4 regions of the Paenibacillus sophorae genome follow, and region 2 is predicted to be linked to each of the others. Evidence: riboswitches for the same ligand, from Rfam matches in the RefSeq annotation. Region 2 holds a riboswitch; each other region holds the start of a gene.
What was found. Region 2 has a riboswitch for cyclic di-GMP ahead of KP014_RS27735 (stalk domain-containing protein). Riboswitches for the same ligand answer to the same signal wherever they lie in the genome.

Region 1: another riboswitch for cyclic di-GMP. It lies ahead of KP014_RS28595 (anti-repressor SinI family protein); the one in region 2 lies ahead of KP014_RS27735 (stalk domain-containing protein).
Region 3: another riboswitch for cyclic di-GMP. It lies ahead of KP014_RS23880 (thiamine pyrophosphate-binding protein); the one in region 2 lies ahead of KP014_RS27735 (stalk domain-containing protein).
Region 4: another riboswitch for cyclic di-GMP. It lies ahead of KP014_RS06615 (transglutaminase-like domain-containing protein); the one in region 2 lies ahead of KP014_RS27735 (stalk domain-containing protein).

The regions. Positions count from the first base shown of each region.
Region 1 covers NZ_CP076607.1:1,030,412-1,036,058, forward strand. Annotated here, with positions in the region: gene KP014_RS04980 (2-oxoglutarate dehydrogenase E1 component) at 1-2,328, opposite strand, end outside; cyclic di-GMP riboswitch class I at 2,805-2,894, shown strand; gene KP014_RS28595 (anti-repressor SinI family protein) at 2,921-3,073, shown strand; gene KP014_RS04990 (helix-turn-helix domain-containing protein) at 3,169-3,513, opposite strand; gene KP014_RS04995 (aldo/keto reductase) at 3,677-4,651, opposite strand; gene KP014_RS05000 (PadR family transcriptional regulator) at 4,764-5,330, opposite strand; gene KP014_RS05005 (MDR family MFS transporter) at 5,338-5,647, opposite strand, start outside.
Region 2 covers NZ_CP076607.1:5,710,574-5,716,220, reverse strand. Annotated here, with positions in the region: gene KP014_RS27745 (pyridoxal phosphate-dependent aminotransferase) at 1-360, opposite strand, end outside; gene KP014_RS27740 (radical SAM protein) at 390-1,289, opposite strand; cyclic di-GMP riboswitch class I at 1,499-1,591, shown strand; gene KP014_RS27735 (stalk domain-containing protein) at 1,647-3,530, shown strand; gene KP014_RS27730 (LysM peptidoglycan-binding domain-containing protein) at 3,652-5,469, opposite strand.
Region 3 covers NZ_CP076607.1:4,899,148-4,904,794, reverse strand. Annotated here, with positions in the region: gene KP014_RS23890 (hypothetical protein) at 1-58, opposite strand, end outside; gene KP014_RS23885 (carboxymuconolactone decarboxylase family protein) at 275-643, opposite strand; gene KP014_RS23880 (thiamine pyrophosphate-binding protein) at 742-2,355, opposite strand; cyclic di-GMP riboswitch class I at 2,511-2,607, opposite strand; gene KP014_RS23875 (TraR/DksA C4-type zinc finger protein) at 2,801-3,529, opposite strand; gene lspA (signal peptidase II) at 3,742-4,254, shown strand; gene KP014_RS23865 (RluA family pseudouridine synthase) at 4,293-5,216, shown strand; gene KP014_RS23860 (LL-diaminopimelate aminotransferase) at 5,347-5,647, shown strand, end outside.
Region 4 covers NZ_CP076607.1:1,396,472-1,402,118, forward strand. Annotated here, with positions in the region: gene KP014_RS06595 (phospholipid carrier-dependent glycosyltransferase) at 1-288, shown strand, start outside; gene KP014_RS06600 (glycosyltransferase family 2 protein) at 323-1,327, shown strand; gene KP014_RS06605 (GtrA family protein) at 1,320-1,790, shown strand; gene KP014_RS06610 (class D sortase) at 1,803-2,462, shown strand; cyclic di-GMP riboswitch class I at 2,566-2,646, shown strand; cyclic di-GMP riboswitch class I at 2,721-2,801, shown strand; gene KP014_RS06615 (transglutaminase-like domain-containing protein) at 2,815-3,624, shown strand; rRNA gene KP014_RS06620 (16S ribosomal RNA) at 4,084-5,640, shown strand.

The DNA of each region.
Region 1 (5,647 bases), 1.2 Mb from region 2:
CGCCTGTCCGCACAGAGATGCCTGGCGGCGGAGCAGATGGAAGTACTGCGCGGCGCTGGTAAGATTCGCAACCGTCCAGTTTTCTTCTGCGGATAGCTGCAAATACCGTTCCAATCGGCCGCTGGAGTGTTCCGGTCCTTGCCCTTCGTAGCCATGGGGCAGCAGGATGGCCAGGTTGCTGCGCTGCGTCCATTTGGCGCGTCCGGCAGAAATGAACTGGTCGATAATCACCTGCGCGGCATTGGCGAAATCGCCGTACTGCGCTTCCCACAGCACGAATGTCTCCGGTGCAAATACATTGTAGCCGTACTCGTAGCCGAGCACCGAAGCCTCCGACAACGGGCTGTTGTAGACGCCGAAGGAAGCCTTGGTATCTTCAAGCTGGTGAAGCGGAGAATAGAGTTCTCCCGTTTCACTGTCGTGAAGCACGAGATGCCGCTGCGAGAAGGTGCCGCGCTGCGCGTCCTGGCCGCTCAGACGGATTGGCGTTCCGTCCTGGAGAATGGTCGCGAAAGCCAGCGTTTCGGCCAGCGCCCAATCCACCTTTTCCCCGTCGTTCAGCAGATCCTTGCGCCGCTGCAGAATCCGCTGCAGCTTCGGGTACACCTTAAAGCCTTCGGGAAAGGACAGCAGCTGGCGGTTAATGCTCTGCAGCCTGCCCAGCGGAACAGCTGTAGGCGCTGAGCTTTCTTCATCCGTCTGCAAGGCGACGGCTGTCTTCGTTTCGCCGTTCTTTTGCTTACCCTCTTTCATCCGCTCGTAAGCCTGCTGAAGCACATTGTCCGCTTCGGCGCTCATCTTCGCCAGTTCATCCTGGGTAATCACCTTTTCGCGCTCCAGCCTCTCGGCATAAATCCGGAGAACGGTAGGATGATTCTTCACCTTGCCGTAGACGATCGGCTGGGTCATTTCGGGATCATCCATTTCATTATGTCCGTGCCTGCGGTAACCGATAAGATCGATCAGGAAATCTTTCTTGAACAGGTTGCGGTAAGCGCTGGCCAGGCGGACGGCGTCAATGCAGGCTTCCGGATCGTCAGCATTGACATGGACTATCGGAATTTCATAGCCTTTGGCAAGATCGCTTGCATAGTGCGTGGAGCGGGAATCCTCGCTCTCTGTCGTGAAGCCGATCCGGTTATTGACGATGATGTGGATCGTTCCGCCATTCTGGTATCCCTGAAGCTTGCCGATATTCAGCGTCTCCGCTACAATGCCTTCGCCGGGGAAGGCGGCGTCTCCGTGGATCAGCACAGCCATGGCCTTGTTCGTGTTGAGCACAGGCAGCCCCGGAGCGCTTCGGTCTTCCTGGGCCGCGCGCGCAAAGCCTTCCACGACCGGGTTGACGAATTCCAAGTGGCTCGGGTTGTTGGCAAGCGTCAGACGGGCTCGTACGGTCTCGCCTTCATGGAACGCGCGGTCGGCGCCCAAATGGTATTTTACATCTCCGGTCCAGCCGTAGTTGATGCCCATGGAGCCTTCGGACGGGAACAGCTCCTTGTTTGGAGAGTGGTGGAATTCGGAGAAAATAATATCGTATGGTTTACCCAAGATATGCGCGAGCACATTCAAACGGCCCCGGTGGGCCATCCCCATCAGGATATGCTCCGCGCCGTCGTGCGCGGCCGCGCGGACAATTTCGTCCAGCATGGGAACAAGCGCATCATTGCCTTCCAGACTGAACCGCTTCTGGCCGACGAATGTCTTATGCAGGAACGTCTCGAACTGCTCCACCTGGATGAGCCGGCCCAGCAGCCCTTTGCGTTCCGCCGGAGTCAGCGGAGCGGGCGAGGTGGCCGATTCGGCCTGGCTGTTCAACCAGCGAAGCTCCTGCTCGTCGTGGACATGGCCGAACTCGTAAGCGATCGTCTTGGTATAGGTTTGGCGCATCCGGTGATAAGCGTCCCAGCCTGTCAGCACATCCTGCGGAGCATTCTCCCAGATAAGCGAAGCCGGCAGGGCAAGCAAATCTTCGCGCGTAAGCTCATAAGTCTCGGGGTCCAGCCATTTGGCCATGGAGGTATGGCCCTGTTCCAGCGGGTCAATGTCGGCCGCCAGATGGCCAAAAATGCGGATGCTAGCGATCAACTTGGAGGCTCTAACCGCTTTGCGGAGCCAATCGGTATCTTCGGACAGGGACGGTCCGGGAGTTCTGGCAGCCTCGGATGTCAGCGGAGGAGGACCATAGATGGTGAATAGTTCGCGGTAGTGGGCTTCCACTGAAGAAGGATCTTCGGCGAAATGTTCGTACTTTTCCTGAATGTAGCCCAGATTGGGACCGTAATACTTGCTCCAGACGGATTCGTTGTAGGACTCTTTGGCTGACATGAAACATCCTCCTAACAGTTAAACTCCAAAGGTGGCGGTGAACAAGGAGGGCCCGCTTTTGGAGCTTCGATGGTTACGTTTACATTCTATAATAAAAAGAAACCATTATAAAGTAAGTGCCTCATCCTATTGTGCTACTTTCAACATTTGTAATCAATTCAAGCTTTCGTCCAATTCGTTCGAAAAAAGGCATAATTTTGAGCAGGACCAACATAGAGGGTTCTCTGTTTTCAAAATTAATGGTTAGCAGACTTGAAAAATGGGTATTTGTCATATATAGTTCATTCATACTACTAAGATCATACATATGTTCAAGTTATTTCTACTTCCGGGTGCCGTTTGATCAACTCTATTTTTTTCTCCGCGCATACTTACTTATTTCCAAAATTCGACACACTTTTGGGCAAGCTTCTTGTATAATATTCTTGCAAGACTCGTTGTAATGAGAACAAGATCAGATCCTTGAATAGCAAGGGTCCAGTAAAAGGTAAACTTGCTGAAAGGCAGGGGCACAAAGTCTCGGGTCTAAGGTAATTTTTATATACTACGACGGCCGGACTGCCTGGGGACAAAAATCTTAGGAGGAGATTTTTTGGACAAGTCCAACCAGGGGAACATCGGAGAGCTGCAGACGTCAGAGCTTGATATGGAATGGGTGTATTTGCTTCTGAAAGCAAAGAAGCAAGGGCTCCAAGTGGATGAGATTCGTCGGTTCTTCAATGACAGGACCCTTAAGGCAATGTAGCAAGAGGGGTCTGACAGGGCATTATCAATTGAAATTTGAGAGAGGACATGGCGGCGCGGCGTCATGTCCTCTGTATGTTTGTGGGCTTTGCTGGGTCACTGGTCCTTCTGTTCAAGACGCCATTTCTGGTAATCCAGAAACTCCTTAAACTCGCGTTTACTGACGCCCGAAGCCATAGCCTCCTGAACCAGTTTGAACCATTCGGAATCCAGCGGTTCCTCCTGCGTATCGGAAATCTCCCCATAGAGAAGAACGTGAACGGGAACGTCCAGAGCCTCGGCAATTTTTTCAATGAATTGGATAGAGGGGTTGGATTGAATGTTGCGTTCAACATTGCTTAAGTATGATTTGGCCACATCAGCCTTGCCCGCCAGCTCGGATAAAGATAATCCCTTCTCCAGACGAAGATGCTGAATGTGTTGTCCTATATTATCTGGCACGATGAGTTACGCCCCCCTCCTTGTTTTTGGTACTAGTATAGCAAAGGTCCGCATACAAGGCAAAGCAGGCATTTTCCAGAAATTCTAACGAATCTGAAAGCTATCGGCGGCTGGGCGCTGCCTTCTATCCCTTCGATTTCTGCGGCGGCGCGCCAGCGAATCGTCAGGGTAACGGCACGCCCCGGGAGCTGACGTACAGGTCATACCATTCCTTACGGGTAAGTGCAAGCTTGTCCGCCCCTTCGCAGGCTGAGATGCGCTTCGGATTTACCGTTCCGATGACGGGCTGAATCGTGGCCGGATGCGCCATCAGCCAGGAGAGGACAATCGCTTCCGGGGTTGTCCCTTTCTCATCGGCCAGCGTACGGACAAGGCGCGCGGTGCTGCGGACCGTTTCGGATTCTCCGTCCAGCGGGCGACCGCTGTATTTGCCCTGGGCCAGCGGCCCCCACGCCTGAAGCTGGATATTCTCCAGTCTGCAGTGCTCGACCGTTCCCTCGGGCATACCTTGCTCTCTCCAGGCTTTCTGATTGACGCTTACAACCGAATCGAGCCAGTAGATCTTCTCAAGGCTCATCTCCAGTTGATTGACGATAAACGGCTCTTCGCTGTATGCCTGAAGCAGCTTGATCTGCCCCTCGCTCATATTGGAGACGCCGAAATGCCGCACCTTGCCGGATTGCTTAAGCAGGTGAAGCGCTTCGCCCACCTCTTCAGGGTCCATCAGCGGATCGGGCCGGTGAAGCAGCAGAATATCAAGGTATTCGGCTCCCAGACGAGACAGGATGCCGTCCACGCTGCTCAGGATATGGCTCTTGGAGAAATCGAACACGTTGGAGCTTTCGCCCGGTTCGGCCAGCTTAATGCCGCACTTCGATTGAAGAATGATACGTTCACGCAGCTCCGGCCGTTCTTTAAGGACGGTGCCGAATACTTGCTCGGCTTTGCCGCGGGTGTAAATATCGGCATGGTCGAACATGTTGACGCCGATGGAGAGCGCAGCTTCGACAGCCTCATGTCCTTCATTGATCTGCTCTTTGGTAATCGCCTCGCGGTCCCAGTCTCCACCAAGGCCCATACAGCCCAGGACAAGCCGGCTTGCGGGAATTCCGCGCTTGTTAAGCGGTAACGTTTTCAATTCAATCCCTCCGTCATAGTGATAGATGATTTCAGAGATATTGTACAACTTTGGAAGCCAGTACGATACTTTTAATCGCTTAAGAAGCGGTGCCAGGCGGCATACAAGGGGGCTACTCCTTTAGATCCAAGGGCTTCCCGATATCGCCGAGCTTGTGCGCCCGTACGTCAGCGTACAGGCGCTTCAGCCATTTCAGTTCCGTCAGGCTGTGCTCATATTTGCCGTACATGAGATGAAGCGCGGCGCGGGGAACGGTGGAAACATGCTCTTCATAGACCTGATAAGCGAGATTGACCTGATGCTCGGTCTCCCGGATGCGCTCCTCCAACAGTTTCGCAATCTTGTCCGGATCAACATGCCGCGAGAAGGCGAGCGCGAGGTACATCGGATGATAGAGGGTGTCGTTCTGCTTAAACAGCTGCAGCAGGAGCTGCTCGAACAAGGCCCTTCCCGAACCGGTGATCCGGTATATGGTTTTGTCCGGCCGGTCGCTGCTGCGGATAATCTCAATCTGTGCAATCTGTCCGTTCTTGGCTAATTGGTCGACGGCGTAGTACAGGGAGCCCATTTGCAGCTTCGTAATCTGATCGATCGCGCGGTCTTTCATCACCAGCATCATTTCATAGGGATGCATGTCCCGTTCCAGCAGCAGCCCGAGAATAGCCAGCTTCATTGACATGGCAGCTCTAATCCTTGCTGGTCGCCGGCTGCGGAGCTTTACTGCGGGTGAAGAGGCGGTCCTTCGGCATGAGCAGCACGGCCGCGAGCCCTAGCACCGCCGGAATAAGCGCCCACAGGAACGTATGCGCAATGGAGGAAGACAGCGCGGCTGAGATTTTCTCAAGCACGGGAGCCGGAATCTGCGCTCTTGCTTCCGGGGTCAGCGCGGCGCGCGGATCGCCGAAGGCGGATGACTGGGCGCTGCCGCCGAACGTAGCGCTGAGTTTGTCCGTGAACAAATTGCGCTGGGTGATGCCGAAGATGGTGATCCCGAGC
Region 2 (5,647 bases):
TGGATCACTTACGATAACCTCATCTCCGGGGTTCGTAAGGACCAGAAGGGACAGGTAAAGCCCCTGCATACCCCCAACTGTAATCATGATTTCATCAAGCGGATTGTAACTAACTTTGTCAAAATCTTTAAAATGCGCGCTTACAGCTTCACGCAGAGGAAGAATACCGGAATTTGGCGTGTAATGAGTGTGGCCGTGATCCATGGCTTTTTTTGCAGCTTCAATAATATGCCCCGGAGTATCAAATTCAGGTTCGCCTATTACAAAACTAATCACATTATCCAAACCTTGTGCCATATCATACATTTTTCTGATTTTAGCCGGTTCGATGCTTGCGATCTTTGACGATAATTCTTTCATTATTAATCTCCTTCTGCTGCCGTGTAATCTTATCTGCGTATTGAAACCGCACCTTCCACACCTTTTTGTAGGTGACCGTCTAAATATTCGACCCCAATGGAGTCTAAGCCTTCTTTTAGTTCCGCAACCATTTCATCTTTCTTGTCTGGCAGCATACCGTGTACGGGTATTACATTGGATGTATGGAGACCGAAGAAATACGTATGATCTAAGTCCAGTCCACTTAACATTTCGATTTCCTCTTCAATATTTTGACGCAAGGTATTTTCTATAAAAAGCCCTTTTTTTACTTCTTCATCCAGCGGGCTGCCGGGATCCACGTGTAAAGTGGCAATAAAGATGAGCTTTGGTTTAACTTCATTTAGCAGTTTGCTGTTTGCTGTTGCGTTTTCACGTGTTTTCTCGCTGCCGGCTCCTCCGATGATAATATTTACACTAAAGTCTATGCCAGCATTGGTCAAACGCTTTAACTGCGCTTTCGCTTCATCCACGGTAAACCCTTTATTAAAATGTTCCACGACCTCTGGCATACCGGATTCCAGACCAATGTTGAGGTCATTAATCTTTAAAGCTCTTAATTCTTTAAGCTCATCATCTGTTTTATTTATGATGTTATTAACGGAGGCATACATCGCTATAGTCTCAACTTCAGGCAGAATTTCATTGATTTTAACAGCAATGGATTTCAGCCGGTCCGCACTTAGAGAAAAGGGGTCGGCATTAACTAAGAAAATACGGTTTACTCTAGGATACACTCGTCTCGCTTCCCGTAAATCCTGTTCGATTTGCTCCAGCGTTTCGACATGAAAAGGAACATCGCTATACATGGTGCAGAAGCTGCATTCATTATGGCTGCATCCTACAGTAACTTGTAATAATAATGAGTTTGCTTCAAATGGCGGACGATAAACGGGCCCGGTATATTTCATTTTAATCTCTCCTTTTTGTACGTTATGCTTATTTCTATAAGTTTACAATCATGCAGCTTTCTAAGGTAGTACGCACTTTAAAGTACGTATCGAAAACCAATTAGTAATATTTAGATAATAAACAAAACATTTCATTGGTAAATTTTAAATTGGGACTTATACTCTAAAAAGAAGCAGCAAAAGAACTATAAGAAATCACGAAACAAGTGATTGACCAAAGGCAAACTCGTTCGAAAGACGGGGACGCAAAGCCACGGGTCTACCGTTATAGGAAACTATAACCAGACAGCCGGGTTGCTCAGGCAGCTTGTTTTTTTGTGTGTTCTCACAGCAGAAGAAAGGAAGGGTTCAACGAAAATGAGAAGAATCTTTTGGAGTGTGCTTGTGGTCTGGATGCTCGTTGCATTAACCGAAATGGAGACAAGGGGGATGGTTGCGAGCGCGGCAGCAGGGCTGAACTACACATGGAAAGACGAGGTGACGAAGTTCAAAGTCGGACCGGTTGATTTTCAAGATCTCAAGGATGCTGATATCGCTGGCCGCTACTTAACCTGGACTATAATTCAAGATTACTATGATTCGATTTACGTTTTAAATTTGGATAACGGAAAGACGGAAAGATTGACTACCGATAAGACCCACAAATATAACCCGGTTATAGCGGATACCATTCAAGGCCCAATGGTTCTTTGGATTCAGAGTAATGAACTCCATGGAAGTGATATATGGGGATACAATTTGAAAAGTAAGGAAAAAAAGAAGCTGGTTGACGGCGGGTCATCATCGCTAACGGAGCCCGTTGGAAATGGCAATTATCTGGCATGGGTTGATCATTACAAAGTCCAAGTTCTTAATTTGACAACCGGAGAGTCGGAGGAGATCGAGGAAGGGAGTAATCCTCAGCTGGGTAAGGGCCGGCTTATCTATCTGTACCGATCCGATGAAATTAGGGCCTATAATCTGGAAACAAAAAGTAAAAATAATTTTTACGGAGCCAGCTTTCCGTATGATTATTCGTTCAATGGCAAATACATTTTGCTCAAGACCAAACTCAGGGAAAATCAGGGTTATGTTGAGCTGAACGCAACCACTCCGTCTGAAAAGGGAATCGTCCTGCAAAATGATGCTCCTTTCAAATTGTCAAAAGTATTTACAGGATTGTCCTATGGCCTTTGGGTTGAAAAAGGTGAGGGAAATAAAGCAGAGGTAACAGGTGTGGACCTTTTGCATAAGGAGTCCTTTTCGATACCGCTGGAAGCGACATACAATCATGTACTCGGACTCTCCGGCGATACGCTGATTTATTTAAATAAAGGCGGTTTTATCGTCAAAAGAACCATCATTCCTCCGAGTACCCGTGCAGACCGGAATGCAGAACCGATTCATGTCGTTATGGACGGGTTAGAGGTTCCCCTGCGTACGGCCCCAATTTCGCTTAACAATAGCACCTATGTCGAGTTTCGTTCCCTGTTCGAGCGGATGGGGTTCGGCATAAAGTGGGATAACAAAACGCGCCAGATCACGGGCACCAAGGGAAGCCTGGTAATTAAACTGACTATTGGCAAGAAAGAGATGGTTGTTAATGGAAAAGCTATCAAAACCGATTATGCGCCGGTTACTCGGGGCGGTACAACCTATGTTCCTCTTAGACTTATTGGTGAAGCGGCTGATCGTAAAATAAGCTGGAATGGAGCAAAGCAGACGGTGTACATCAGCCTGAAAGATACCAAGGATACCCTCTATAACGAGGACGGCAGCATGCGGTATCATGGCGGACTGGTAGGCGGTATCCGTGAGGGATATGGAACGCAATACAACGAAAACGGACGTGTTTTCTATGAAGGGGAGTGGAAGAACGATAAAATGCATGGCGAAGGGAAAATGTACTATCTTTTCGCTGACGAACTGTTTTTCGAAGGAACGATGAGAGATGGAATGCAGACCGAGGGCATCGAATATTATCCCGGCGGCGGACTTCGGTACAAGGGTTCTTACAATGGAGCGCTGCACTGGGAGGGGCAAGAGGTTGTTCTGAATCGAAGTACAGGCGAATATCTCGTCGTAGAAATAAGTAAGGGACGGCGGGAAGGAAAGGCAATCTGGTATTACGCCAGCGGTGAGGTTAAAATTGAGGGGGATTTTGCGGACGACCGGTTTATTAACGGCACACTCTATGATCCCGAGGGGAATGTGCTGTACCAAGGCGAATTTGACGATTCGGGTGAACCTTTAAAGAATTAAACAATAATAACAGTCCTGACGAAGTTATTTTCATCGGGACTGCTGCGAAACTTAATATTAATCCCTCTGAGCCAACCCTTCAATCGGGTTGGCTCTTGTGGTCTGTGAACCATTCCTCCTGTCAAAGAAAACGCAATCCGTTCACCATCGCTTGAAGATGATCTTGATCCGCCCAGAGGATGAAGTACGGATAGGTGGTGCCGTTAATCACAACAGGCTGCGGATATACGGCGATGAGTGCGGATTGCCGCCGAAATTCCGGCGCTTGGTCCGGGGAAGGGAAGATAAAGCAGGCTTCCTGATTCTGCACTCGTCCCGGAACGATCCGCGGCGAAGAGCCGTATGGCATTAACCGGTGATAAGCTTCTGCGCGGCACAGTTCTGGAAACGGTAGCTCGCTGGCCAGGGCGGAGATTTGGAAGAAACCGTCCGCGCCCTCGTACCGGGTCTCGCTCACCGCCCGCCAGGCGGCGGGATAAGGGAAGCTGACCCGGTACGCTGCACTGCGGAACTGGGCGTAGTCTTCCGCCGGAATGGCTCCATGGGACCATTGTACGGAGGTGATGGCGCCTGCCCCGGAAATCACGCGGATCGGTGCGGGATGGCGGATATCGATGATCCAAATCTCGCTTGCAAGCCCCGCTCCTCTGCAGCCGGACAAGTAAGCGATGGATTCGCTGTCAGGGGACCAGGTGACGGGAGTCCCAAAGCAATCGGAGACGGCCAGAATTTGCTGGCCCCCGCCTTGCGGGCGCTCGGTTCGGATGGTGGAGAAGTAGCCTTTGCGTTCGGCGAAATCGGTTGCGCTGTAGGCGATGTCGGCGCTGCCCGGAGCCCAGGCCGGGAAATAATTTTTTGCTAATGGCCCTCCTGTGAGCTCGAATATGTTCCCTGTGTTGATGTCAACGACATAGATGATGGAGATGCTTGCGCCGGGAGAGGTGAAAAGGGCATAGGAGCCGTTCGGGGAGAGCTGTACATCATTCTTAGGGCTGAGCGTATCGTGCGTAATTTGGCGCTGGCCGGCAGCGTCGACTCGAATCTCATAAAGCTGATCGTTCCCTGTGCTGTCCGGAGCCGCGAATAAAAGTTTATCGCCGGAGGGAAACCACTGCACATGCTTGGCGCCGGAAACGGGCAGCGTTCTAGGGAAGAAGGTGGCGAGCTCATAGAGAATGATCCGGCCCTGCTTCGTATAGCCGATCTGCCTGCTATCCGGGGACCAAGTAAGAGTGGTAAAGGGCTCTAGTTGATCGATCTGCATCAAGGTTCCCTGCAGCACGTCCAAGATGAAAAGGACGCCCTGCTTTCCGATAAACGCGATCCGGCGATTGTCCGGCGACCAATACGGCACGGAATGGGCATCGGCCTGCTGTTTTCCAACCGCTGTGGATTGACCGCTCAATGGATCGAATAGCCAAATATCGTATGCGCCGCCAAAGTTTGAAACATAGGCAAGCCGGCCGATTCCGCCCGGAGGAGCATATGGGATAATGAGGCGCATGCTTACGTTGATCAAGTCGGAAGGCAGTCTGTTCGCTTGGCGGATCAGCTCCGGTCTTCGGACGCCGCCTGTTATTACATTGTATCTGCCGGCCAGCTCGTATAATGTATCTCCGGGCTGCACCACATAGTAAGGGACACCTGGCGGAATGGTCAGTATTTGATCAATATAGATCGTGTATGGCGGACTCAGCCGGTTGGCTTCTATTATAGCAGCCATAGGGACGCCGTACATTTGTGCAAGGGAGTAGACGGAGTCCCCGGATCTAACCTGAACGGTTGTCACACCGGACGGAACCGAGAGCTGCTGACCGGGGTAGATCGTATAGGGAGACGAGAGGTTGTTCGCCGCGATGAGCGCAGGGACAGGCACTTCCCACCTCTTGGCGATGGCCGACACGGAGTCGCCGGGTCTCACGGTATAGAACGTCTGCACGAGGATGACCTCCTCCTTAAACCTTTTGTAACAAGTGTATTCGGCGGATGGCTTTTGCAGAAGAACGGTAAGGGAATAATAAATCGGCTGAAGCAAACAATAAAGAGGCAGTCCGTGTTTATATAGTAAGTAGATATATAAGATGAACTTCAAAAATGACATCAGTGTAACGAGTTGC
Region 3 (5,647 bases), 810 kb from region 2:
CCAATTCAATATCAATTACCTTTTTAGCCGAGTCTGTCTTCAAAATAAATTTTCCCATGTGTACATCTCTCCCGGAATTTGATGAGTTTAGCATGAAGTCCGACTGCATTTTGCGCAGGGCCGTTTTCATGTAAATATCCTTTAAAACGATTTGCTAATGCCAACATTCGACATGGTAACGTTAGCTTTGGGATATTTTTCTTTATTGTATACTTATATTTCTCAGATATGCAATAAAAAAGTCGAATGATGCATTATTTTGTCGATGGTGTAGTTATTGGATTTCTTCCAGTGTCGAGAGAAGGACATTAAAAGCGGAAATAATTCTCGGAGCGCCAACACATGGCACAAGATGCAGTAAAATCCCCTTGATTTGATCAACGGTCATGCCTACACGGAGCGCCATCACATAATGAACGCCGAGCTGCTCGAATTGGCCCATCGTAATCAGAGAGGAAATAACGGCAATCTCTTTCCAATCGGCGCCAATAGTGGTCCGCTGAAAAATGTCGCCATAAGCGTTGCCCATAATAAATTCAGCCAATTCGGGAAAATGCTCTTTGATCGGAGCCATCGCCTTGGCCCCATAGTCGCCGGAAAGATTAGAGAAATGCTTGAAACCGCTGTTTACGTTGTCTTTCATAGAAATGCCTCCTAAAAGTTTTGCTGGCGTATGCTCCCCGGGTTACTTTTCGTGAAAGCTTGCTTCGGAAGCATATGCTTGTTTTGTCTGTGAAACTATTAATCAAGATTTAGTGTGCGGTGTGCGGTAGGAGGCACTTCGTCACGGTCAGTCAATAGCTCGATGACGGCAACACGGTTTAAAGCCACAGCTTCGCTGATAGCAGTAGCAAATTGTTCTTTGGTCTCGCATTTGTAGCCGGCAGCTCCCAGCGATTCGGCAAATTTTACGGCATCCATAGGAACTTCAAATAAAGTTCCGTCGATTCTGCCTGTAGTTTTTTCCATTCCTTTTAACGCCATATCCAGCTGCATATTATTCACAACGATAAAAATGACCGGGATATTCTTGCAAACGGCAGTATTAATTTCTGTACCGAGCATCATGAAGCAGCCGTCGCCGGTAATGCAGAATATCGTTTCCTCAGGAGAAGCAGCCTTTGCTCCAATAGCCATGCCGATTGCGTTGCCCATGCAGGCAAAGTAAGCGTCGAAGACAAAACTGCCCGGCTTCTTCACGTTGTACCACTTCACGGCATTGAAGCCGTGGCTGCCGTCATCAACAAATATGGTATTGTTATAAGGGATCAGGTCGCTCATCGTGCTCATTACCGACGCCAGTGAAAGATTGGGCAGATCGGGCAGTTCTTCCGCATAATGAACAGCCGTCTCCGGATCACGTTTTTTAATAGCGGCAGTATCAACATTCTGGAGATACAGCGACAAGTTATCCCGCAAATCTCCGCCGACCGCAATCGTCTGGGAGGTCAATATTTTTCCCACAAAGGTGGGATCGACGTCAAACTGAATCAAGGTCTCCGGATGATTCTCCGCTTTGAGGTTACAAATGGTCATATCACTGAGACGTGATCCAAGCACGATAAACAAATCACTGCGATTCAACAAATCGTCGCCATGCCTGCATCCGCCAACACCGATTGGACCGTGGTATAGCGGATGATCCCAGGCGATAGCGCCTTTGCCGCCGGGAGTAGTAACGACAGGAATATTAAAGGTCTCTGCCAATTGAACCAATTCCGTATGCGCACCGGAGCGGTTGACGCCTTTGCCGGCTATGATCAGAGGTCTGCTGGAATGGTTAATGGCATCAACAATACGGTCAAAATTAGCGTAACTGACAAGCGTTTCCCGTTCGGGGATAACAATTCGGCATTCTTTTAGCGGTTCTGTCTGGACATCAAAAGGAATGCACAGATGAACAGGTCCGCGCTTGCCGCTCAGCGCAATTGAAATAGCATGGTTAAAAATCGTGCTGAAATGATCGCCGCGTTCGATTAGTTTGCTGAAGAGCGTAGCGGGTCTGAACATGTCCGCCAAATCGGCAAGATACGAAGAAGAATCCTGGCACTGGGGAATTCCGAGCTCCTGAATGGATTGATGCCCCGTAATAAACAGCACAGGGAGGTTGTTGGCTTTGGCATGTGCCGCCGCTGTGAGGAGGTTCGTCCCCCCTGGACCGGAAGTACCGAAAGCCACGCCGAGATTTCCGGTTTTCAAGGCATAGCCGGAAGCTTCAAATCCGGAGCTGGATTCATGTCTCCCAGGAATAAATTCAATACCATAATCTACCATTTTGAGAACTATGGGACAAATAGATTTACCGATAATGCCAAAAGAATGCGTCACTCCGAGATTGCGTAGTGCTTCTGCCATATAATCTGCGACTGTCTTCAAAAGATCCACCCCACAAATCAAGTATTGTTTGCCATGTTATCTAACAAATAATAGAAAACCTGCACTCAAAACAGAGTACAGGTCGGTTGACAAAATCACCATATAGGACGCTTGATATACTAGCGTTCTGGTTCTTCAGCAACCTGGCTGTCATGGTCTCAAGCAAGATTTGAGACTGTAGATCCATGGCTTTGCGTCATTCCCTTTCGGAGAACTTTGCCCATATTGAGTTTATGAAAAAATAAAGAATAATTTTCCCTTACAATATATTCCTTGCTCTGCTTTTGTCAATATATTTATATAAATAGGCTCGGAATTTGACGAATTAATTGATTTTCTATACATATTGTCTGGAATTAACGAAGGATAAAAGACCTATACTGAGCACGAAGAGTCCTTAAAAGAAAAGAAGCAGCCCTTGCGGCTACTCCTTTTCATTGTTAGCGTAAGGATCAAGCAGGTAGTCGCCTTCTCCGCTGTCCATGTAACTCTGGTACTGATGTCCCTTCACGACGGTAACATGATTGCCTGTTATGTCCGTGGCGATGAAATTTTCCCAGGGCTCGACGAAGCCATCTGGATCATCAGCTTCGATTTCCATATCATTGTAAGAATCGATATTATTTCCCTCCGCCATAGCCGGCGTGTTGGAGGTGCCGAAGCTTTCGACGATCTGCCAGGCGTCCTCGCCGTCAAATCCGTTATACTCATGCTCGTCGAGACTGCTTCGCCCAAAAGGAGGAGTAAGAAATTCCTCTTCCACGGGGCGCGTATGCGGCTTTTCCTGGCGGGGGCTGTATTCCTTGGAGTAGCGTGTGGCGGGAAGAACGGCCAGTCGCTCATATGGAATCGGCTGTCCGCTCGCCGCGCAAATGCCGTATGTGCCTTTGTCCATCGCCTCAAGCGCGTCGTCTATATCCTTTAGTTCCAGTTCTTCGAGCTCTTGAAGCGATATATCCATGGAACGATGATACAGGTCGGTGGCGACATCGCCGGGATGGTTGTCGATTTCCGACAGTTCGCCCGACATATCCCGCATGGAATCTTCAAGACCGTGATCTTCATTCTCCTTAAGCCTGTGCCGGATATCGTCCCGCTGCCGGATAAGAAGGCCACGCAGGCGGGCAAGCTGTTCCGAAGACAGGTGATTCATTAGCCTCGGCTCCTTTCCATTTGCCGTTTTCCTTGTTAGGTTGGCCGATTGGCCGGTTTTTTACCGCTGGCAAATTGTGCTTTTGATAAGTGCGGCGCGGGGTGCGCCGCAATGGACGGGTTCTTGAGGCCTGTGCTACAATATACAGGTCTTTTATACACGTTTTGGACCGCTTTCGGGCGGGAAAAATAAGAACGGAGTGACAAGCTGAAGTGGTGTACTATCTGATCGCGCTAATCGTATTTTTGCTTGACCAGGGAACGAAATATCTGATCTCCACCCGGCTGGAAATCGACGAACAAATTCCGGTGATCGGAAACTTTTTTGTCATCACATCGCACCGCAACCGCGGCGCCGCTTTCAGCATTCTGCAAGACCAGCGCTGGTTTCTCATTCTGGTGACGCTTGTCGTCTTGATTGGAATCGTCTGGTATTTGAACAAAGTAAGAAGGACGCGGCGCTTGCTTCCCTTGGCGCTGTCGCTTGTGCTTGGCGGCGCAATCGGCAACTTTCTCGACCGGGCGCTTACAGGCGAAGTTGTCGATTTTCTGCGGTTTAATTTCGGCAGCTATACGTTTCCGATCTTTAACGTGGCGGATTCCTGTATTGTCGTCGGTGTAGCGCTTATTATTCTCGATTCCATTATGGATATGAGGGGCGGCCCAACTGAAGTGATTGAAGTGAAGGAAACAAGCGAGGTAGAGGAAAGGAATGAACAGCATTGAGTAAGGACGCCCATAATGAAGGGGCAGAAGGCGAGACCGTGGATAATGATATCGTCGTCTGGACCGTTCAGGAGGAATACGCCCGCGAACGCATCGATAAATATTTAACCGAAGCTTGGGAAGAGGATATTTCCCGCTCCCAGGTGCAGCAGTGGATCGAGGCAGGACATGTAACGGTAAACGGCAGGACGGTAAAAGCGAACTACAAGCTCTTCACGGGTGATACAATCTCTGTGACGGTTCCGGAGCCGGAAACCTCGGAACTGACGCCGGAGGATATTCCGCTGAATATCGCTTATGAGGACGCCGACGTGATTGTCGTCAACAAGCCGCGCGGCATGGTCGTGCATCCGGCGGCAGGTCATCCCTCAGGCACGCTGGTCAACGCCTTGATGTACCACTGCAAGGACCTGTCGGGAATTAACGGCGAGATTCGTCCCGGCATTGTGCACCGGATTGACAAGGACACATCGGGCCTCATTATGGCCGCCAAGAACGACGCCAGCCACAATTCACTTGCTGCGCAGCTCAAAGCGCACAGCGTGACCCGGCGCTATTTGGCGGTTGTCCAAGGCAATGTGGCCCATGATCAGGGAACGGTGGACGCTCCGATCGGCAGGGACCCGCATGACCGCAAGCTGTATACGGTAACGGAGAAGAACAGCAAGACGGCGGTAACCCATTTTACCGTGCTGGAGCGGTTCGGCGATTGTACCCTGCTGCAGCTTCAGCTGGAAACCGGCCGGACGCACCAGATCCGGGTTCACATGAAATTTATCGGGCATCCGCTCGTCGGAGATCCCGTATACGGCCGGAGTAAAGGAATCTTTATGGAAGGCGGACAAGCTTTGCACGCGGCCATACTCGGATTCGTCCATCCTTCCACGGAGGAATATTTGGAGTTTTCGGCGCCGCTGCCTGAGGATATGGAAGAACTGCTCGCCCGTCTGCGGAGCAGATAAGTACAAATCAACTGCGGATTTGTCCATTGTTTTGAAGCCGCTGTTACGTCATATTTAACAATATAGAATGGATAGGCTGAGCGCCTGTTCATCCGTCTTATATTCCAGAAGCAGGAGTGAGATCACTTTTATGAGCATTGAACACTATCAGAATACGTATATCCAGAACAATTTCGCAGACCGAATCGGCGGAGCGAATTACGGCAAGGACACCAATATCTATAAATTTGAGAAGATTAAACGCGCCAAGGCTTCGGCCAAAAAAGACTTCCCCGATATTGAGCTGATCGATATGGGCGTAGGCGAACCGGATGAGATGGCGGATGCGGGCATCGTCGCCAAGCTGGCGGAAGAAGCGGCCAAGGAAGAGAACCGCGGTTATGCCGACAACGGCATTGCCGAATTCAAGGAAGCTGCTGCTAAGTACCTGA
Region 4 (5,647 bases), 1.6 Mb from region 2:
ATTTGGATCGGCTATTTTTCCCAATACATTCCCTGGATGCTCGTTCCGCGCGAGACGTTCCTTTACCATTATTTCGCGATGGTTCCGTTCATGATACTGGCGCTGGTCTATATGCTGAAGCTGTCGGACAGCGTGTTTCCGGAATCCCGGTCGAGAGTCATTCGTTATGTGTATGTCGCTGCTGCCGCGCTGCTCTTTATCATGTTTTATCCCGTTTTGTCGGGCATGCGGGTTAGCGGGGATTACGTGACAGGCTTCCTGCGCTGGTTCCCGACTTGGGTCTTTTAGGGTTATGGCCGTCTACAATTTAGGAGGAAAAGAAATGAAAGCCAGATACAGCGTGATCGTCCCGATGTATAATGAAGAAGAAGTGATCTCTCATACGTACAAGCGTCTGAAGGAAGTCATGGACCGCAGCGGAGACGCATATGAGCTGATCTTCGTGAACGATGGAAGCCGGGACCGCTCAGCCGATATGATCCGGGAGATTGCAGACCGGGACGGTCATGTGAAGCTGATTGACTTCTCGCGGAATTTCGGCCACCAAGTCGCGATAACCGCAGGCATGGATTATGCACGGGGGGAAGCGGTCGTTGTTATCGACGCCGATCTTCAGGACCCTCCCGAAGTCATACTTGAGTTGATTGCCAAATGGAAACAGGGATATGAAGTGGTGTATGCCAAACGGCTGAAGCGCCACGGCGAAACATTGTTCAAAAAAATCACCGCCAAGCTGTTTTACCGCCTGCTGAGCAGTATGACGAGCGTGGATATTCCAACCGATACGGGCGACTTCCGCCTGATCGACCGCAAGGTGTGCAACGTTTTGCGCGAACTCAAGGAGAAGAACCGCTATGTCAGAGGGCTTGTCAGTTGGGTCGGTTTCCGCCAGACGATGGTGGAGTATGTCCGCGAGGAGCGCTTTGCCGGGGAGACCAAATATCCGCTCAAAAAAATGATCCGGTTTGCGCTCGACGGCATCACGTCTTTTTCGCACAAGCCGCTCAAAATCGCTTCTTACCTTGGGTTTTTGCTTTCGTTTTCCAGCTTTGTCTTTTTGTTCTTCGTGTTGATGCAGAAGTGGTTTACTTCCCGCACGGTGCCCGGCTGGGCTTCCATCGTCGGCGTGAACCTGCTGTTTAACGGAATTGTACTTATGATCCTCGGGGTAATCGGCGAATATATCGGCCGGATATACGATGAATCGAAGGACCGGCCGCTTTACATTGTCCGCGAGGCGGTAGGCTACAGAAACCTGAAGGAGGAGGAAGCCGAGCTCTTTCGGGAGAAAGCCGGACAATCACGGGAGGATGTACCTTATGAATAACAATAATGTGCGCGGCGATATCCTCCAGTTCGTTAAATTTAATATTGTCGGTCTTCTGAATACATTGGTAGATATGGCCGTGTTCGCGCTGCTGACTTCGCTCGGGCTCTTCTATGTCGTTGCCCAGGTCATCTCCTATGGTGCGGGAACGGCCAACAGTTTTATTTTGAACAGTAAAATAACGTTCAAGGACCGGCAGCGGAGCAAGGAAGAAGGCTTCATTCATAAGCAGCTCCTGAGGTTTATTGCATTGAATCTGTTCGTGCTGTGCATATCTCTGCTGCTGATGAGTGTTCTAATCGGCCGTCTTGGATTGCAGGAGCTGCTGTCGAAGGTATTGGTTACGTTTGTTACGGTCATCATCAATTTTTTTGGCAGCAGAAAATGGGTGTTTGTGAAGCCAAAGCAGTCTCTGCCTGTCTCCGGTGAGGCAATCTCCGGGGCGGAAGCGGAGCGACGATAGAGGGTGAAGATTATGCGCAAGCTTTCTTATATCATAATTATCGCTGGCGTTCTGCTGATCCTGTATCCAAAGACGAGCGAATGGTTAGAAGATTGGCAGCAGCAGAAGCTGCTGAAGGAAGCGGAGCAGAGTTTTGAACAAAGCGCGGAGAAGGCTCAAGATTCGGTCGATCCCGATCTGCGGCTCAAATATGCCAAAGTGACACAGCTGCTTGCCGAAGAATCGGCCTTGGACGAGCAGTCGCAGCTCGCAGAGGATAAAGGCGGTTCAGACGGAGACGAGAAAGCGATCGCGCTGATTGAGATCGATAAAATCGATGTCAAACTTCCCGTGCTTGAAGGAGCCACCAAAGCGAATATGCGGCATGCGGCCGTGCATTTGACCGAGACCGCTCCGCTTGGAGAAATCGGGAATGCGGCTATCGCCGCTCACCGCGCCCATACCAAGGGAAGACTGTTCAACCGTCTGAATGAGGTGAAGATCGGTGATACGATTTCCGTTAAGACCAAAGGGAAAGTCTATAACTACACGGTCTATGATATCTCGATAGTCGAACCTACTGATGTGTCCGTGCTGGAAGGCAGTAACAAAGACCGCATCCTTACGCTCATCACATGCGATCCGCTGATTAATCCGACTCATCGGCTAATTGTGCACGCAAAGCTCCCGTGACTGTGGCGGAAATATGTAAAAATAGGTAATCATACAGGTATATTTTCCTAGTTTTCTATTGATAATTCAGATAAATATGGTAATCTAATATTAGAAAAGCTAAACACGATAACGGCAAACCTATCGAAAGATTGGGACGCAAAGCTAGAGGGCCTTCCCGTAAGGATGGCAGCCAGCTACCGAATGAAGAAGCTTTTTTTGTTTAACTCACAAGTAAAATTTTAGAATATTTACCTATTATTTGAATAGATGAAACTTGCACGACAATGGCAAACCTATCGAAAGGTAGGGACGCAAAGCTAAAGGGCCTTCCCGCGAGGATGGCAGCCAGCTATCGAAAGGAGTTTTATCCGTGAAGAAGTTTTATTTTTGGCTTCTTATATTATTTACAGTAGCCACTTCCGTTCCAGTTACCCCGGCAGCCGCCGCGAGCGGCAGTTCCGAATGGCTGGACACTTCGAATTTAAGCCAAGGTGTTGTTGGCATTCAATATAACGCTCCCCAGGGCAAGCGCACTAAACTGATGATTACCAAGAACGGCAGCAGTTATACCTACAACCTCTTCGCATCAGAGCCCAATGAGTCCTTCCCGCTTCAGCAAGGCAGCGGCTCCTATAAAGTTTCCATCCTTGAGAATACCAGCGGCAACAAGTATAAAGTGGTTTATTCCGATTCTATCGACCTTTCGATGAGCGAACCTAACGCCGTATATCTGAGCTCGGTGCAGAACGTTAAATGGAACCCGTCCGACAGAGCGATCCAAAAAGCGAAACAACTCACCCAGAATACCGACACTGACAAAGAAAAAGTAACCGCCATTTATAACTACATCGTCTCCAATGTAAAATACGACTACGCCTTAGCAGCCAACGTATCTACCGACTATGTGCCGAACATCGACAGAACGCTTGCAAGCAAAAAAGGAATCTGCTACGACTATGCTTCCCTCTTTGCCGCTATGCTCCGCAGTGTGAACGTTCCCGCTAAGCTTGTGATGGGTGAGAGCAGCTATGTATCTCAATACCATGCATGGAATGAAGTCCTCATCGATGGGCAGTGGGTGACTATTGATACGACGGTAGACGCCGGTTTGGGAAAGAGTAATAAAGCGGTCTCCCTGATTAAAAGCGCCAGCAAATATACCGGTGCGAAGTATTATTAAGCAACTGACGGCTTCATGCAATAAATGAACAATCCGCTTAAATAATAAGTGGATTGTTTTTTTTGTATTTTGGGTATTGCCATATCCTCAGAGAAGAGGTATTATAGATAAGTCGTCCTCGGGAGACACAAGCCTTTGCCGACAAGATAAAATAAACTTTCAAAAAAAGCTTGCGTTTCTGTAGAGTGTATGATATATTATAAGAGTTGCTGCTGAGACATTAAGTTGAACGGCAAACAAGTTTGATCTTTGAAAACTGAACAACGAGTGAGTGGGAATTCGCTTCTAGCGAGTTCCAAAAGAGATGGATTTCACAGCGTGGTTCACGCTTTGGAAAGGCCATCATGAGAATGCAAATTCTCGTCAGATGTTTCAACATGAGCTAATCGCTCTATCGATAAACTTTTCGGATGGTTGTTTTCTTGGAGTGATTCGAGGGAGTAACCGCACGAAAAAACCTTATTGGAGAGTTTGATCCTGGCTCAGGACGAACGCTGGCGGCGTGCCTAATACATGCAAGTCGAGCGGAGTATTTTTGAGAGCTTGCTCTCAAAAATACTTAGCGGCGGACGGGTGAGTAACACGTAGGCAACCTGCCCCTTGAACTGGGATAACTACCGGAAACGGTAGCTAATACCGGATAATTCCTCTTGGCACCTGCTGGGAGGCTGAAAGGCGGAGCAATCTGCTGTCAAGGGATGGGCCTGCGGCGCATTAGCTAGTTGGTGGGGTAACGGCTCACCAAGGCGACGATGCGTAGCCGACCTGAGAGGGTGAACGGCCACACTGGGACTGAGACACGGCCCAGACTCCTACGGGAGGCAGCAGTAGGGAATCTTCCGCAATGGGCGAAAGCCTGACGGAGCAACGCCGCGTGAGTGATGAAGGTTTTCGGATCGTAAAGCTCTGTTGCCAGGGAAGAACGTCTCTTAGAGTAACTGCTAAGAGAGTGACGGTACCTGAGAAGAAAGCCCCGGCTAACTACGTGCCAGCAGCCGCGGTAATACGTAGGGGGCAAGCGTTGTCCGGAATTATTGGGCGTAAAGCGCGCGCAGGCGGCTGTTTAAGTCTGGTGTTTAAACCATGGGCTCAACCTGTGGTCGCACTGGAAACTGGGCAGCTTGAGTGCAGAAGAGGAAAGTGGAATTCCACGTGTAGCGGTGAAATGCGTAGAGATGTGGAGGAACACCAGTGGCGAAGGCGACTTTCTGGGCTGTAACTGACGCTGAGGCGCGAAAGCGTGGGGAGCAAACAGGATTAGATACCCTGGTAGTCCACGCCGTAAACGATGAGTGCTAGGTGTTAGGGGTTTCGATACCCTTGGTGCCGAAGTTAACACAGTAAGCACTCCGCCTGGGGAGTACGGTCGCAAGACTGAAACTCAAAGGAATTGACGGGGACCCGCACAAGCAGTGGAGTATGTGGTTTAATTCGAAGCAACGCGAAGAACCTTACCAGGTCTTGACATCCCTCTGAATCGTCTAGAGATAGGCGCGGCCTTCGGGACAGAGGAGACAGGTGGTGCATGGTTGTCGTCAGCTCGTGTCGTGAGATGTTGGGTTAAGTCCCGCAACGAGCGCAACCCTTGACTTTAGTTGCCAGCAGGTGAAGCTGGGCACTCTAGAGTGACTGCCGGTGACAAACCGGAGGAAGGTGGGGATGACGTCAAATCATCATGCCCCTTATGACCTGGGCTACACACGTACTACAATGGCCGGTACAACGGGAAGCGAAGCCGCGAGGCGGAGCCAATCTTATAAAGCCGGTCTCAGTTCGGATTGCAGGCTGCAACTCGCCTGCATGAAGTCGGAATTGCTAGTAATCGCGGATCAGCATGCCGCGGTGAATACGTTCCCGGGTCTTGTACACACCGCCCGTCACACCACGAGAGTTTACAACACCCGAAGTCGGTGGGGTAACCCGCAAGGGAGCCAGCCGCCGAAGGTGGGGTAGATGATTGGGGTGAAGTCGTAACAAGGTAGCCGTATCGGAAGGTGCGGCTGGATCACCTCCTTTCTATGGA